One region of the Nocardioides sp. ChNu-99 genome, then DNA from elsewhere that is predicted to be linked to it. Evidence: predicted binding sites of a transcription regulator. Region 1 holds the regulator's gene; each other region holds the start of a gene.
The links. Region 1 encodes LexA, which represses DNA repair genes until DNA is damaged. Its sites were predicted from a motif close to TCGAACANNTGTTCGA; they were not measured.
Positions count from the first base shown of each region.

Region 2: a site for LexA is predicted at 1,037-1,052, ahead of KK617_RS05190 (HNH endonuclease signature motif containing protein). Genes of this name have one in related genera too.
Region 3: a site for LexA is predicted at 1,283-1,298, ahead of ruvC (crossover junction endodeoxyribonuclease RuvC). Genes of this name have one in related genera too.
Region 4: a site for LexA is predicted at 1,214-1,229, ahead of KK617_RS12890 (HNH endonuclease signature motif containing protein). Genes of this name have one in related genera too.

Region 1 is NZ_JAHWBL010000004.1:103,724-105,901, reverse strand. Features, by position in the region: gene KK617_RS02950 (LysM peptidoglycan-binding domain-containing protein) at 1-231, opposite strand, end outside; gene lexA (transcriptional repressor LexA) at 602-1,357, shown strand; gene KK617_RS02940 (hypothetical protein) at 1,467-1,895, shown strand; gene KK617_RS02935 (alkaline phosphatase D family protein) at 2,036-2,178, shown strand, end outside.
Region 2 is NZ_JAHWBL010000009.1:46,849-49,026, reverse strand. Features, by position in the region: gene KK617_RS05190 (HNH endonuclease signature motif containing protein) at 1-890, opposite strand, end outside; gene fdhD (formate dehydrogenase accessory sulfurtransferase FdhD) at 1,231-2,118, opposite strand.
Region 3 is NZ_JAHWBL010000007.1:40,617-42,794, reverse strand. Features, by position in the region: gene ruvA (Holliday junction branch migration protein RuvA) at 18-620, opposite strand; gene ruvC (crossover junction endodeoxyribonuclease RuvC) at 617-1,252, opposite strand; gene KK617_RS04225 (YebC/PmpR family DNA-binding transcriptional regulator) at 1,391-2,158, opposite strand; gene pdxT (pyridoxal 5'-phosphate synthase glutaminase subunit PdxT) at 2,174-2,178, opposite strand, start outside.
Region 4 is NZ_JAHWBL010000038.1:3,787-5,964, forward strand. Features, by position in the region: gene KK617_RS12880 (hypothetical protein) at 1-495, shown strand, start outside; gene KK617_RS12885 (class I SAM-dependent methyltransferase) at 462-1,118, shown strand; gene KK617_RS12890 (HNH endonuclease signature motif containing protein) at 1,335-2,178, shown strand, end outside.

The DNA.
Region 1 (2,178 bases):
GACGCGCACCGTCTCGGTCGTGCCGGTCGGGCCGGGCTCGTCGGTAGCGGACGAGACGGAGCCCAGCACGACGCCGAGCGCGAGCATCACCAGGAGCGCGAGCGCGACGACGACCACACGACCCCGGTGGGTGAGCCGCACGGTGCTGCGACGAGCGGACTGCGCGGCGACGGAGCGCGGCGCGGCCGGACGACGGGTGCGGACGGCGGGAACGGCGTACGTGCTGCTCATGATGACCTCCAGGGGAAGGAGTCGGGTCGGACGAGCTGATGTCTACCGACGGCCACCGACAGTTCTGATCCGCAACCGCTCCAGACCCACTGTCGATCATCCGTTCGATCGAACACGTGCTCGACAGTAGAGCAGGTGTTCGAACCAATCAAGGGTGCAGTCGAACATTTCTTCGAGCCTCCCCGCACGCCGACCGACACGCCGGTTCGAACAGATGTTTGATGCCGGAGGTCACGAACGACTAGCGTGACCTGCGTCGACCGGGCCCGGCCCGATGCCCGACGCAGCGGCACGGTGGCCCGGGCGCACGACGGAACCGGTCCACCGAACAGGCAGACGGAGCGCGCCCCGGCGCGGGAAGAAGGCGGAGATGGCCAGCAGCAGCAAGAGCGACGAGACGGGCGCCACGGTCGAGGACCTGTCCGCCCTTCCCGAGCCCGCCGCCGGCCAGGCCCGCCTGACCCCCCGCCAGGCCAAGGTGCTCGCCGTCATCACGCAGGCGCTCGACGACCAGGGCTACCCGCCGAGCATGCGCGAGATCGGCGAGCAGGTCGGCCTCACCAGCTCCTCCTCGGTCGCCCACCAGCTCAAGGCGTTGGAGGAGAAGGGCTACCTGCGCCGCGACCCGAACCGGCCGCGGGCCATCCAGGTCGTCACCCCCGGCTCCCCCGAGCGCGCCGCCGTCTCCTCCGTCACCGACCCCGACCTCGACGCCGTCCTCGACGAGACCGGCATCGGCGACGCCCAGCCGGCCGCGACGTACGTGCCGGTCGTCGGGCGCATCGCCGCCGGCGGCCCGATCCTGGCCGAGCAGCGCGTGGAGGAGGTCTTCCCCCTTCCGCAGCAGCTCGTCGGCGACGGCACCCTCTACCTGCTCGAGGTCTCCGGCGACTCGATGGTCGACGCCGCGATCTGCGACGGCGACTACGTCGTGGTTCGCCAGCAGCCCAACGCCGAGAACGGCGAGATCGTCGCGGCCATGATCGACGGCGAGGCCACCGTGAAGACCTTCCAGCGCAAGAACGGCCAGGTCTGGCTGCTGCCGCACAACCCGGCGTACGACCCGATCGACGGCACCCACGCCACCATCCTCGGCAAGGTCACCGCGGTCCTGCGCCGCCTCTGAGCCACCTGCACCCGCGCCCGCCCGGGCACCGGCCGTCCCACCCGCGGTCGATGCCCCGGTCGGGCGGGGTGCGCCGTACCCTTGCGGGGACCCGCTCCGAGGAGGTGCCATGTCGGCTGACGCGCCCCGCTTCCCCGTGCTGGAGGCCGCCGACGGCTACGACATCGCCGCGGTCGACCGGCACGTCGCGACGCTGCTCGACGACGTGCAGCGCGGCCGCCGCACCGGCTTCCACCCCGGCCCCCTCGACACCCGGCCGTTCGCCCTCGTCCACCGCTCGCAGGTGTACGACGCACGCGCCGTCGACGCCTGGTTCGACCGCTGCTCCGGCGAACTCGAGGCCCGGCGTCACCATCCCTCGGGGCTCGGCCGCGCGACGTACGACGGCGACCTCGACGACCCGCCGGAGCTGCGCGACGTGCCGGCGTCGCAGCCCGCGACCGACGACCACACCAGCACCATCCCCACCTGGGCCCGCATCGTGGCGCTCCTCGTGATCGTCGCGCTGCTCGGCAGCTACGTGCTCTCCTTCTTCTGACCCGCACCCGCCGTCCGCACCCGCCGCCCGCACCCGCCGCCCCACCCACCCAGTCGACCTCCGGGTGAACTCCCGCCGTCCGGACGGTGCTCACATCACCGTTCGCGGGACCTGGCCCGTTTTTCGTCGTTCAATGAGGTGTGACCGAGGCCTCATCCCCCACCCGCACCGACGCTGGAGTCGAGCAGCAGCTCGCCCTCCCGTCCGTGCCCCGCCGTACCGTGCTCGCCGGCGGCGCCCTCGTCGGCGCCGCAGCGCTCGTCGTCAGCCCCTTCGACGACGA
Region 2 (2,178 bases), on a different contig from region 1:
GGTGTCCGGGTCGAGCCGACCGGCGTGTCCCGGTCTGGGTCGGCGCCGTCCAGGTCGAGCGCGGTCTGTCGCCGGGCGAGCTCGCCCACCGCCATGGAGCGGCGGACGTCGAGGTCGGCGTCCCATCCGGCGGCGGCGAGGTCGGCCGCCACTCGCTGCACGGCGTTGTTCAGGTCGAGGGCGTCGGCGACGTCGAGGGATCCGTGCACGGCGACAACTCCGGTCCACGGCGACGCGCTGTCGGCGGGGGTCGTCTCGATCGCGAAGTACCGACCCGCGTCGGCGTCCGCCCGGTCCAGCTCGGCGTTCTCGGGGTCGAACCGGGCTACCGCTTCGGCGACGAGGCGCTCGACGGTCGGCATCGTGGCGCGGTGCGCGAGGGGGGCGAGGTTGCGGTCGACGAAGTCCGCGGCCTCGGGGGTGAGGGTGCGGGTGAGGGCGGCGATCTTCCTCGCGCGCCACACTGGCAGCGCCTGCTTCTGCGTCAGGGGGTCGGCCCCGGCGAGGACACGGTCCCAGAGGCGGGGGAGGCGGTGGCGCAGCTCGATCGCGTCACCGACGAGCGGTCGGCCGGAGGCGACGGAGCGGCCGAGGGCTGCGGAGATCTCGTACAAGCAGAACTCTGAGACCAGCGGCGCGCCCGGACCGCCGAGCTCGAGGAACCGATCCCCGCCGGGGACCGAGGTGGGGTCTTCCGACCAGAGCCCGAGCGGGCCGATCGGGTCGCCCACGGTGCCGTCGGTGTGGGCGTCGGCCCAGTCCGCGACCGCGACGAACGCCGCCACCTCCGCCGCGCGCTGAGCCGCTGCAGCGGCTCGGGCGGCTGCGAGCAGCGCCGTCGAGTCGATGGCCGGAGGGGCCTCGACGACGGCGGTGCTCGGGTGGTTCATACGGACAACGCTAGGGGCGACCACCGACAGTTCCGGGTCCGAGAGCGGGGGCTGGGGAAAGAAGATCTAGGAGTCTGAGCGTCGCCAGAGCCCCTCGGCCGGCGACCGTTCTCGAGGTGGTTTCGAGGGCCGCTGGGGCGGCCGCCTCAACCACCGGTTCGGCCGCTGGGGCGGCCACCTCAACCACCGGGTCGAGCGCGGCCGCCACAACCACCGGGAAGGGCACAGCCGCGTCGAACCCCGTGGTTTCGAGGGCCGCTGGGGCGGCCACCTCAACCACCGACCGGAGCCACCTCGACCACCGGACCGAGGACCGCCCCCGACCCCGGACCGCCCCCCGTCACCCGCCGACGCGGTCGCCGCCGGCGTACACGGTGAGGCGATCGCCGCGGGAGAACCCCACGACGGTCAGGCCGGTGCGCTGGGCGAGCTCGACGGCGAGCGACGAGGGCGCGCCGACGGCGGCGAGGACGGGGATGCCGGCCATGACCGCCTTCTGCGCCAGCTCGAAGGACGCCCGTCCGCTCACCTGCAGCACGGTGCCGCGGAGGGGGAGGCGCTGCTCGCGGTGCGCCCAGCCGACCACCTTGTCGACGGCGTTGTGGCGTCCGACGTCCTCCCGCACGACGAGCCGGTCGCCGGCGGCGGTGAACAGGCCGGCGGCGTGCACCCCGCCGGTGCGCTCGAAGTCGCCCTGCTGCTCCCGCAGGCCGTCGGGCAGGGCGGCCAGCACGGACGCGTCGACGACGGTGGGGTCGTCGCCCAGGTCGTGGCTCGAGGTGGTGGCGACCGCGTCGATCGACTCCAGCCCGCAGACGCCGCAGGCGCTGGTGCCCTCCACCCGCCGCCCGCGGGTCGCGGCGACGGCGGCCGCGACGGGGGACACGGCGGCGTCCACCACGTTGTAGGTCTGCAGCCCGTCGGGGCCCACGCCCGCGCAGTAGCGCAGCTCCACCAGGTCGGTCGGCGCGCGCAGCACGCCGTCGCCGACCAGGAACCCGGCGACGAGGTCGAAGTCGTCGCCGGGGGTGCGCATGGTGACGGCGTACGGCGCGCCCGCGACGCGCACCTCCAGCGGTTCCTCGACCGCCAGGTGCTCCTCGCGGGTACGGCGGGCCAGCACGGCCGTACCTCCCGGCCCGCCCGAGCCGCCCGGCGCTCCCGGCCCGGTCGCCTCGGGCAGGCGCAGCACGGTGGCGCGCACGCGTCGTACCCGCTTGCCGGCCACGCAGGGCCCCCTTCACGAGGAGTAGGTTGGCCGCCAGCCTAGCCAGCAGGGGAGGACGTC
Region 3 (2,178 bases), on a different contig from region 1:
CCTGCTCGTCGCCCACGTCAGGCCTTGCTCAACGTGCGGAGGGCCGCGCGCAGCAGCGCACCGACGTCGGGCGCGTCGCCCGCCTCGGGCGCGACCGCGTCGACGGCGCGGTCGGCCTCCTTCGCCGACCACCCCAGCCCGACGAGACCGCTGTGCACCGGCGCGCGCCACGCGTCGCCCGGCGCCACGACCGGCTGGCCCGGGGCGACGACGGTGCCGGGGGCGCCGATGCGGTCCTTCAGCTCGAGGATGATGCGCTGCGCGCCCTTCTGCCCGATGCCGGGGACCCGCGTGAGCGTCTTGACGTCCTCGTCGGCGACCGCGCGGCGCAGGTCGTCGGGCCGCAGCACCGCGAGCATGGCCTGGGCCAGCTTGGGCCCGACCCCCGACGCGGTCTGCACCAGCTCGAAGACCTGCTTCTCGTCGTCGTCGACGAAACCGAACAGGGTCAGCGAGTCCTCCCGCACGACGAGGCTCGACGCGAGCGTGGCGCGCTCGCCGCGGCGCAGCGTGGCGAGCGTCGCGGGTGCGCACAGCAGCTCGACACCGACACCGCCGACCTCCAGGACGGCGCTGGTCAGGCCGACCGTGGCGACCTCGCCTCGGACGAACGCGATCATCTCTTCCTCCCGTGGGCGGCGACGGCCGCGGCGTACCGGTTCGGTGCGGTGGTGCTGGTCGTGCCGGACGTGCTGGGCGTGCCGCTGGCGCCCCGGGGCGTGCCGGCGACGCGTGACGTCGCCCGAGCGCCGGCCACCGCGGCCTCCAGGCGGTCCTGCGCCCCGCCGCGCCAGATGTGGGTCACGGCGAGGGCCAGCGCGTCGGCGGCGTCGGCAGGCTTCGGCATCTCGGAGAGCCGCAGGATCCGGGTGATCATGGCCCCCACCTGGGCCTTGGTGGCGCGGCCGCTGCCGGACACGGCGGCCTTGACCTCGCTCGGGGTGTGCAGCGCGACCGGGATGCCTCGGCGTGCGGCCACGACCATGGCGATGCCGCTGGCCTGGGCGGTGCCCATCACCGTGCTGACGTCGGAGCGCGCGAAGACCCGCTCGATCGCCACGACGTCGGGGCGGTGCTCCTCGATCCAGGCCTCGACACCCTTCTCGATCGTCACGAGCCGGACCGGCACGGCCTCGGTGGCCGCGGTGCGGAGCACGTTGACGTCGACGAGGGTCAGGGGACGGCCGACGCTGCCCTCGACGACACCCATGCCGCAACGGGTCAGGCCGGGGTCGATCCCGAGCACGCGCATCCGTGGTCCTCCCGACGCGAGGTGGTGGTGTCGAACGTGTGTTCTAGCGCGCCACCGTAGCCCGCTCGCGGGCCGTGGGCGGTACGACGCGCCGCCGTGCCGCCGTGCCGCCCTCGTGCCGCCCTCGTGCCTCCGCCGTCAGGCGTCCTCGAGCTCCGCCATGACGTCGTCGGAGATGTCGAAGTTCGCGTAGATGTTCTGCACGTCGTCGAGGTCCTCGAGCACGTCGACGAGGCGCAGCATCTTGCCGGCGGCGTCCTTGTCGAGCTCGACCTTGAGGTCGGGGCGGAACTCGGCCTCGGCGGAGTCGTAGTCGATGCCCGCCGCCTGCAGCGCGGTGCGGACGGCGACGAGGTCGGTGGCCTCGGAGACGACCTCGAACGCCTCGCCGATGTCCTCCACGGCGTCGGCGCCGGCCTCGAGGGTGGCCTCGAGCACGTCGTCCTCGTCCACCGTGCGCGCGTCCTGCGCCGCGGGCACCACGACGACGCCCTTGCGGTGGAACAGGAAGGAGACCGAGCCCGGGTCGGCGAGCGAGCCGCCGTTGCGGGTCATCGCGGTGCGGACCTCCATGGCCGCGCGGTTCTTGTTGTCCGTGAGGCACTCGATGAGCATCGCGACGCCCGCCGGCCCGTAGCCCTCGTACATGATCGTCTGGTAGTCGGCGCCGCCGGTCTCCGCGCCCGAGCCGCGCTTGACGGCGCGGTCGATGTTGTCGTTCGGGACCGAGCTCTTCTTCGCCTTCTGGATGGCGTCGTACAGCGTCGGGTTGCCCCCGGGGTCACCGCCGCCCATGCGGGCCGCGACCTCGACGTTCTTGATCAGCTTGGCGAACATCTTGCCGCGCTTGGCGTCGATGGCGGCCTTCTTGTGCTTCGTGGTCGCCCACTTGGAGTGGCCAGACATGCGTCCCTCTTCTACTCAGC
Region 4 (2,178 bases), on a different contig from region 1:
TTCCTCAAGCGCGCCCTCGGCGGCGCGTCGGCCGTCGACCTCGACCTCGGCTGCCTGTGGGAGACCACGGACGGCAGCAAGGGCGTCGTGCAGGCGCTCGGCAACGCGTTCGGCAACCTGCACCAGCCGCCGTACGTGCTGCTCGACGGCGACGACCGGAGCGGCACGAGCACCGGGGGCGAGAACCTGGTGGTCAACCTCGACCGGCTCGACCAGATCCGCCGCGTCCTGGTGTTCGCCTACATCTACGAGGGTGCCCCGAACTGGGCGGCGGCCGACGGCGTCGTGACGCTGTACCCGGCGGGCGGCGCCGCCCCCATCGAGGTGCGTCTCGACGAGCCGGCCGCGGACAAGCGGTTCTGCGCCATCGCGCTGCTGACGAACGAGGGCGGCTCGCTCGGCGTGCGCCGCGAGGTGCAGTACGTCGCGGGGTGGCAGCCCGAGCTCGACAAGGCCTACGGGTGGGGCATGAACTGGACGTCCGCCAGCAAGTGAGCGGCGCCGACCCGACCCTGTGGCAGCGCGTGGCCCGCGCGCAGGCCGGTGACGACTACGCCCGGGCCTACGCCGAGCGGTTCCGGGCGATCGAGCGCGACGGCGGCGACGTGCACGGCGAGGCCGCCCTGGTGCGCGCGCTCGTGCCGGGGCCCGCGCGCGTGCTCGACGCGGGGTGCGGCACCGGTCGCCTGACGGTGCGGCTCGCCGCCGACGGGTACGACGTCGTCGGCTGCGACGTCGACGCCGCGATGGTCGAGGTGGCGCGCGCCGAGGCGCCGGAGCACGACTGGCGGGTGGCCGACCTGGCCACCCTCGACCTCGGCGTCGTGTTCGACGCCGTGGTGCTCGCCGGCAACGTGCTGCCCCTGCTCGAGCCGGGCACGCTGGACGGCGCCTGCGCTGCGCTGGCGCAGCACGTGGCCCCCGACGGGGTGCTCGTGGCCGGGTTCGGGCTCGACGCCGCCCACCTCCCGGCCGGCTGCCCCGCGACGCCGCTGGCGTCCGTCGACGCGGCCATGGCCGCCGCCGGCCTGCGGGCAGGGGAGCGGTGGGGTGGGTGGGCGCGCGAGCCGCTGCCGGAGGCCGACCCCGGGTACGTCGTGGCGACCTGGCGGTCGTAGCGGCGGGGGCGGGGCCGGTGGTCGAGGTGGCCGCGCCCGCTGGTGGTTGAGGTGGCCGCGCCCGCTGGTGGTTGAGGTGGCCGCGCTAGCGGCCCTCGAAACCACGTCCGAGGCGTGCCGGAGCTGGCACAAGCAGAGGCTGACCTGCGGAAACTCCTCCTGTGGACAACTCCCGATCCGGTCGGGAATGTCGGTGGTCGCTGTTGTGATGGGTCCATGACCGAGACCGCGCTGCACCCGCTCGCCGGGGTCGCTGCGCGTCTGCACGCCGACCTCGACGACGGCTTCGACCTGGGTCTGCTGACGCTCGGCCCCATCGAGACGGGTGCCGCAGTGGTCGAGCTCGAGCGGGCTGCGCACCGTCTTGCCGCGCTGCAGTCGCGGTTGTTGACCCACGCCACCGAGGTGCGCGTCGAGGACGCCACGGGCGCTCCGTCGACCGCAGTCTGGTTTGCGAACGCCACCCAAGTGACCCGGGCGGAGGCCCACCGCCGCGTCCGCACCGCAATTGCGGTGGACGAGCGGTACGACGCCCTCGCCGCCGCGGGCGCGCTCGGTGCGGTCTCGCCCGGCCAGACTGAAGTGATCGTGCGGGCGCTGGACGACCTCGGCGACGACCTCGACGTGGATGTTCGAACGGAGGCCGAGCGGACGCTGGTCGGGTTCGCCCGTGAGCACGACGCCAAGGCCCTGCGGGTGCTGGGCCGCCGGATCCTCGACGTCGTCGCCCCCGCTGTCGGGGAGGCCCGTGAGGCGGAACTGCTCGCCCAGGAGGAACGGGAAGCCGCCGCGAAGGTGCGGTTGACGATGCGCGAGGACGGTCAGGGCTGTGTCCACGGCCGGTTCACGGTGCCGGAGATGCACGGGGCGATGTTCGCGAAGATGCTCGATGCAATCGCCTCACCCCGGCGAAGCCACCTCCGCACTGGGGCCCTCGACGGCGCCGACGACGGCACCGTCGACACGGTCGACGCTCGGCCCGCGCGGGAGCGGCGCGGCCAGGCGTTCGTCGAGCTCATCGAGCGGATGCGCGACGCCAACCTCCCGGACGCTGCTGGTG